Regions from separate parts of the Pseudoalteromonas sp. NZS11_1 genome, predicted to be linked through region 2. Evidence: predicted binding sites of a transcription regulator. Region 2 holds the regulator's gene; the other holds the start of a gene.
What was found. The regulator LexA, encoded in region 2, represses DNA repair genes until DNA is damaged. The targets are predictions, from matches to a motif close to TACTGTATNNNNATACAGTA.
Positions count from the first base shown of each region.

Region 1 (3,426 bases), on a different contig from region 2:
ACTTGAAAACAAACAAGGCTGTTAATATCCAAACACTAATACTGACTTGATCTTGCTTACCGCACAAGACTTTAACCGCCGTATAAGATATAAAACCAAGTGCAATACCGTGCGCAATCGAAAACGTTAATGGTGTCATTAGTAATACCACAGTAACAGGAATTGCATCGGTCATATCATCCCAGTTTACAAACTTTAAATTTTGCAGCATCAGAACAGCGACATATAAAATAGCGCCTGCCGTAGCATAAGCCGGTACCATTTGTGCAAGCGGTGCAAAAAACATCATTAGTAAAAAGCAAATACCTACAACTACAGCTGTTAAGCCAGTACGTCCGCCAACAGATACACCAGCAACCGATTCTATATACGATGTAGTCGTAGACGTACCTAGCATCGCACCTGCAATTGTTGCTGAGCTGTCAGCACTTAATGCGCGCCCTAAACGAGGCATGTTACCCTTTTCATCAGCTAAACCTGCTTTTTGAGTTACCGCAACTAATGTACCCGAAGTATCAAAAAGATCGACAAACAAGAAAGCAAAAATAACACTCATCATTGATATATCAAAAGCGGCTGCAAAATCTAGCTGCATAAAAGTAGGCATTATTGATGGTGGCATAGCCATAACACCGTGATATTCAACAAGCCCCAAACTTAAAGCAATGCCAGTCACTAATAAAATACTAATAAGCACGCCACTTTTAAAATCGCGGTATAAAAGCGCTGCAATTACAAAAAAGCTTAATATAGCCAATAACGGTCCTGGAGAAGTAATGTCGCCCAACTGCACTAATGTTGCCGGGCTTGAGACAATAATGCCTGCATTTTTAAGGGCAATTAATGCTAAAAAAGCACCTATACCCGTTGCGATTGCTCGCTTGAGCACCAGAGGTATGGCATTAATAATCCACTCTCTGACTTTAAATAAGCTTAAAAACAAAAATATACAACCCGACATAAATACAGCCCCTAACGCGGCTTGCCAGGTATAACCCATTCCTAATACGACACCATACGTAAAAAAGGCATTTAGCCCCATACCAGGCGCTAATGCTAATGGATAATTAGCCCATAAACCCATTATAAAACAGCCTATCGCAGCTGCTATACATGTCGCTACAAATGCAGCCCCTTGATCCATCCCAGCCTCTGCGAGCATAGCCGGGTTTACAAATACAATGTATACCATAGTTATAAAGGTAGTTAGGCCAGCAACGCATTCGCGTTTAACTGTTGAATTATTTTCGCTCAGTTTAAATAAGGCTTCGAACATAATAAACTTGTGATAGTAAAAAGTGGCGAGATTTTAACATAAAAATTATCTTTTACAGGACATTTTACCTTGCTATATACTAAACTGTTAAAGTAGTTAAAATAATAAATGAACCAATATGCTTAAAACAACACCTTGTGAGCAAGACTTAGAGCAACAGCTAGATAATATTTTAGGTTTTGTTACTCAACCCGAAAATACCTCTGTGCCCGTTGATAATAAAAAAGATGAGCAAAGTACGTTAAATAAAGCCCTATATTATTTAAAAAATAATCAAGCTCCATTGGCTGCAAAATGGATGCGACTTGCTGCAATGGCGGGAAACCATAGAGCACAGTTTTATTTAGGTTTATTTTTTGTGAAAGGTGAAGGCGTGCCACAAAGTGTATTTCATGCTGTAGCTTGGTTAAGCTTAGCAAGTAGCCAAGGGTACGCCCCTGCCACTGCAGCGGTTACAGATATACGCAAACATATCGAAACTAAGCGATTTAAAGATGCTCAATGTTATGCGGCAAGTTTGTACGAACAAATTCACCAACTCCAGTTTTCTCATATGATCCCTCGCACGAGTGAAAACACATAAGCTAACTATGGCAGAAGTACTGTATGCAGTGTTAAAAAATACTGTATATGGTTACAAAGATAATCCTATACAGTATAAAACCCCAAAATGAAGACACTACGCAAAAATTTATTTTTAGAATACCTTCTCAAAAACAACCCTATAACAACCTGATTAATAAAGAATTATAAATTAAAAAATAAAAATAATGATCAAAAGCTGAATAACTGTACAAATAAATAGCATAAAAGGCTTGCACGAAAGCACTGTATAAACTACTGTATATGAATACTGTATAAAAACCCAGTGAGTGAACCTATGTTACAGCCTATTACCGTAAGAACAGTTAAAAGTTACCAACAAGATGAGCAAAGCGATTGCGTGAATTTGATTCAAATTGAAGATGAAATTTCAGCGACCTTTGAGCTTTTAAAAGTATTACACCAATACAATAGCTCTAATGCATGGACGTTACTAATTGCTCCAGATCATGTACCTAGCAAAGCTTTACTTGACTCATGCTCTATTGATACAAGTAAATTACTTGTTATTAGACAAAAGCACTTAGTAAATTTAGAGTATGTATTAAATTCTGCATTACATAACGGAAACTTTGCAGCGGTAATTACCTGGACCGATATAGTTAATAACCAACTACTTACGAATTTATCATTCGATTTAAGTAAAACGAATACAAAACTATACTGTTTTACTAAAAAGTCTCAAACAACAGAGATATCACTCGCCCAATAAGCTTGTTAAACTAATGTTTTAGACTTTGTATTATTATTATGACTTCACTCAATACCACATTATGTTTTTGCAGCAGTGGGCACAATTATGCCGATTGCTGCGAGCCACTTCACTTATCTGTTAAGCAAGCTGACTCTCCTGAACAACTTATGCGCTCACGATTCAGCGCTTATGTTCTTAAAAATGCAGAATATGTTTATCAAACCTACGCAAAAGAAAAACAAGCTGAAAATCCGGTTAAAGAAATCAATGATTTTGCTAACAGCTGTCGATTCATAAATCTTGATGTAATTGGGTCAAGCCATGATGACAATACTGGGACTGTAGAATTTAAAGCCCAATATTTTTATCAAAACTTATTTTGTGAGCTTCACGAAAAATCGCAGTTTATTAAAGAAAACACTCAATGGCGTTATTTAGATGGCACTATATATCCTGTTGAAGATATTAAAGTGGGCAGAAATGATGACTGCCCATGTGGTAGCAATAAAAAGTACAAAAAATGTCATAGCGTGTAATAAATAATCTTATTTAATATTTATCACCTACAAGGTGTTTTTAAGTGGCAAAGTGATTTACTAGCTAGCTAAACTTAAAAACACACTTGGTTACGACCTTGCATTTTGGACTCATACATTTTTTCATCTGCGATCTGCAAGGTGTTTTTGTTATTTACATACGGTTGTAGGGTTGCACCGCCAATACTAATAGTCACAAAGTCATATTCTGAATATCTGTGTAATATTCCTAAATCGACCACATTTTGTTTAATTTTATCAGCAACACAAATTGCACCTTCAGTGCTTGTATGCGGTAGAACAACTACAAACTCTTC
Region 1 covers NZ_JADYXK010000014.1:86,472-89,897, reverse strand. The annotation lists gene I6F44_RS11640 (NCS2 family permease) at 1-1,276, opposite strand, end outside; gene I6F44_RS11635 (tetratricopeptide repeat protein) at 1,395-1,859, shown strand; gene I6F44_RS11630 (SulA-like leucine-rich domain-containing protein) at 2,157-2,591, shown strand; gene I6F44_RS11625 (YchJ family protein) at 2,630-3,109, shown strand; gene I6F44_RS11620 (diguanylate cyclase) at 3,184-3,426, opposite strand, start outside.
Region 1: I6F44_RS11630 (SulA-like leucine-rich domain-containing protein) is a predicted target of LexA. The motif match lies at 2,115-2,134, and genes of this name have one in related genera.

Region 2 (3,426 bases):
TGTTTTAAAATCAGCCTCAGATTTAGCGACCACCACAACAGGCATAAAGCCATGATCTTTACCACACAACTCAGCACATTGGCCTCGGTAAGTACCTTCTTCGTTTATGTTCGTCCATGTTTCGTTTATAAAGCCGGGATTCGCATCTTTTTTAACTGCAAAATCAGGTACCCACCAAGAGTGAATAACATCGTCAGAAGTCATTAAAAATCGTACTTTTTGATTTATTGGCAGTACGAGAGGTTTATCAACCTCAAGTAAGTAGTTAGGATTTTTATCTGCAAGATTCGCTATTTCATCTTGCGGGGTAGATAAAATAGAGTAGAACTCTACATCTTCACCCATATATTCATAATGCCATTTCCATTGCGAGCCTGTAATTTTAATAGTGAGATCAGCTTTGCTGGCATCTTCCATTGCAATTAGGGTTTTAGTGGCTGGTACTGCCATAGCAATTAAAATAACAAACGGGATTGCAGTCCAAAGTATTTCTACTTTAGTGCTTTCGTGAAATTGGGCAGGTACAGCCCCTTTAGATTTGCGGTGATGAATAAGTGCCCAAAACATAATTGCGAACACTATCACCCCAATCACACAACATATTATAAATATGGTCATGTGCAGCTGATATACATTATTGCTTATATCGGTTACGCCTTTGCGCATATTGTATTGGCTGTTAGCCAAAACTGGGTGCGAAAAAACACATAATATAAGCCACAAGGTAGAGGTCAGTTTACCCATGTGACGGCTCCTTTGATGCTATTGCGAATGCAAAGCGAAGAGGCATACGGCTTAAACGCCAATTCGTTATTTTTATTTTTTTAGTCAATCTCATTTAATATTGATTGGTTTTGCTGCGCCAACAACGTGTTTGTGTATATTGTGTGTTCTCAAAACTAAAAAGCTGTGAGTTATTATTAGCTCAGCACATTAATAATTAGCTAAAAAATGAACAACAAGCAAGTTTTAGTATAAAAAACAATCAGGTGATATTGAGTAATTAATAAAAAATCAGTAACCAACTAGGTAACAGGAAGTTCAAAAGATGAGCAAAACAAAGGGGTTTAACGCATTCGAAGGGGGAAAATATAAGTGCAAAAAAATTTACAGCTTAAATTGTCAGTGAGCTATTTATGCCCTATTTTTAGTGCGAATTTAAAACAAAAAATGCGTACTAATTAGTACGCATTTATAAAACTGCTTGTTTAAAAGCTATTTTTAAAGTCACATCCAATCAGCGTTTCTTATAACGCCAACGGCTAAGCCTTCAATATTAAAAGACTCATTCTCAAGATCTACTTCAATAGATTCAAAATCGTCGTTTTCAGCATGAAGTAATACTTTACGACCCGCTTTCTCAAGACGTTTTACAGTTACGTCTTCATCTAGGCGGGCAACAACAACTTGCCCGTTTTCAGCGGTTTGAGTACGATGTACAGCAAGTAAATCACCATCCATAATACCAATATCTTTCATGCTCATACCGTTAACGCGTAGTAAAAAATCTGCAGCCGGTTTAAACATTAATGGATCGATTTTGCAGTGACTTTCAACGTGCTCTTGCGCCAAAATAGGTGAACCAGCAGCAACACGCCCTATAAGCGGTAAACCTAATTGTTCTGGCTCTTCTTCTTCAATTAACTGAATACCACGGCTTGCACCTGGTTTCATTTTAATTGCGCCTTTTTTAGCAAGTGCTTTTAAATGTTCTTCAGCAGCATTGGCACTTTTAAAACCTAATGTTTGCGCTATTTCAGCACGTGTAGGAGGCATACCAGTGTCTTTAATAAAAACTTTAATTAGTTCGAGTATTTGAGCTTGGCGGTTCGTTAATGGTCGCATACAACTGGTTTTCCATACAGTACATTTAACTGTGAGTATATACAGTTAAATAAAAATCGCAAATTTAAATTAAGCCTTAAAATAGCCAAAGTAATTTCACTTGTGTACATTTTAGGGATATAACTAAAGCTAGATTTATAAATGATTAAAAAAGCAAAGGAGTCATTATGAGTATTTGGTACCAGCCCATCACTTTAGAGCTGTGCAAGCAGTTAGAACAAGGCATTGATGGCCAAGGAACATTAATGAAAACCATGGGAATAGAAGTCACTGAAATTGGTGATGATTACTTAGTAGCCACTATGCCGGCAATTCCTGAGCATCATAATCCAATGGGAATGGTTCACGGCGGTGCTAACGTTGTACTTGCCGAAACAGTTGCCAGCTATGCAGCTAACTTTGTTGTCGATTTTACAAAATTTTACTGCGTGGGGCAGGAAATTAGCGCAAGTCATTTAAAAGCATCTCGCAACGGCACTTTAACAGCAACGGCAAGAGCGTTTCATATTGGCAAACGTAGTTCAGTGTGGGAAATAAAAATTACAAATAGCCGCAATGAGCTGTGCTGCGTATCAAAAATGACCGCAGCAGTCGTAGAGCGAAGATAGTTACTTTTCGATTGGGTAAATTGTAATTTCCATACCCGCACCAATCGCAGATATACGTAGTAATGTATCTGCATCTAAGGCTTGATTAAAGCACTTAGGTGAAGTGCCTGATTCAAAACCAATATCAAACGTTCTACGTGAACAGCTTAACCATTGTTTTAGCGCGTTACGCGAACACGATTCAATAAGCTCACATATATGGTTTATTGCTTTGTCAGGCGTGTTTACTACACCTGTTGCTTCAATACGCGCTAATTGACGGTATTCGTCTTTGTCATAATGTAAAATCGTCGCGACTTTTTTCAAGTCTGCCACTAGCAAACTAATATCTTGCTTTGATTCAAGCTCAAGATCTACATTTAAAAATTGAATTTCCGACATCGTTTCGTATTTATCCTCTAATAATTTCATTGCAAACTTTAACGCAGTTTTACCGTTATACCAAATCAACTATGCTCTATTAACCACTTTATATAGATATTTCGCAGCTTTTAAGTATTTTTTAGCGTTTAAAGCTAGCTGGATATCAAACACTCAGCTCAATTAAACAAATAAGTCATGTTAGCAATTTAAGTGTAATCTTTTTTATTTTTAAATGATTACAGTAAGCTATAGTTTAAACTGCGACAAAATGTCGCAGTAACTAATCCCATTAATGTAATAAACTAGCCTCTAAAAATAATAAGACTAAAACATGAATAAAAAAATATTTAAGTATGCTCGCAAGTTACATAAATGGCTCGGTTATTTGCTCGCATTACAAATTTTAGCTTGGCTATTAGGTGGTTTAGTCATGAGCGCTATCCCTCTTGATAAAGTTCATGGGGAGCATCTTGCAACACGTACTCTTAATAACCCATTTACGCAGGCTGATTATGTTGCCTCCCTTGACGATATTGCATCTCAGGTGGTTAATCCAACACAAATAATTTTTGAGAACTTTTTAACCACACCTATAATTACAGTAATAAAT
Region 2 covers NZ_JADYXK010000017.1:13,634-17,059, reverse strand. The annotation lists gene coxB (cytochrome c oxidase subunit II) at 1-744, opposite strand, end outside; gene lexA (transcriptional repressor LexA) at 1,228-1,845, opposite strand; gene I6F44_RS12675 (PaaI family thioesterase) at 2,013-2,453, shown strand; gene I6F44_RS12670 (hypothetical protein) at 2,454-2,834, opposite strand; gene I6F44_RS12665 (hypothetical protein) at 3,148-3,426, shown strand, end outside.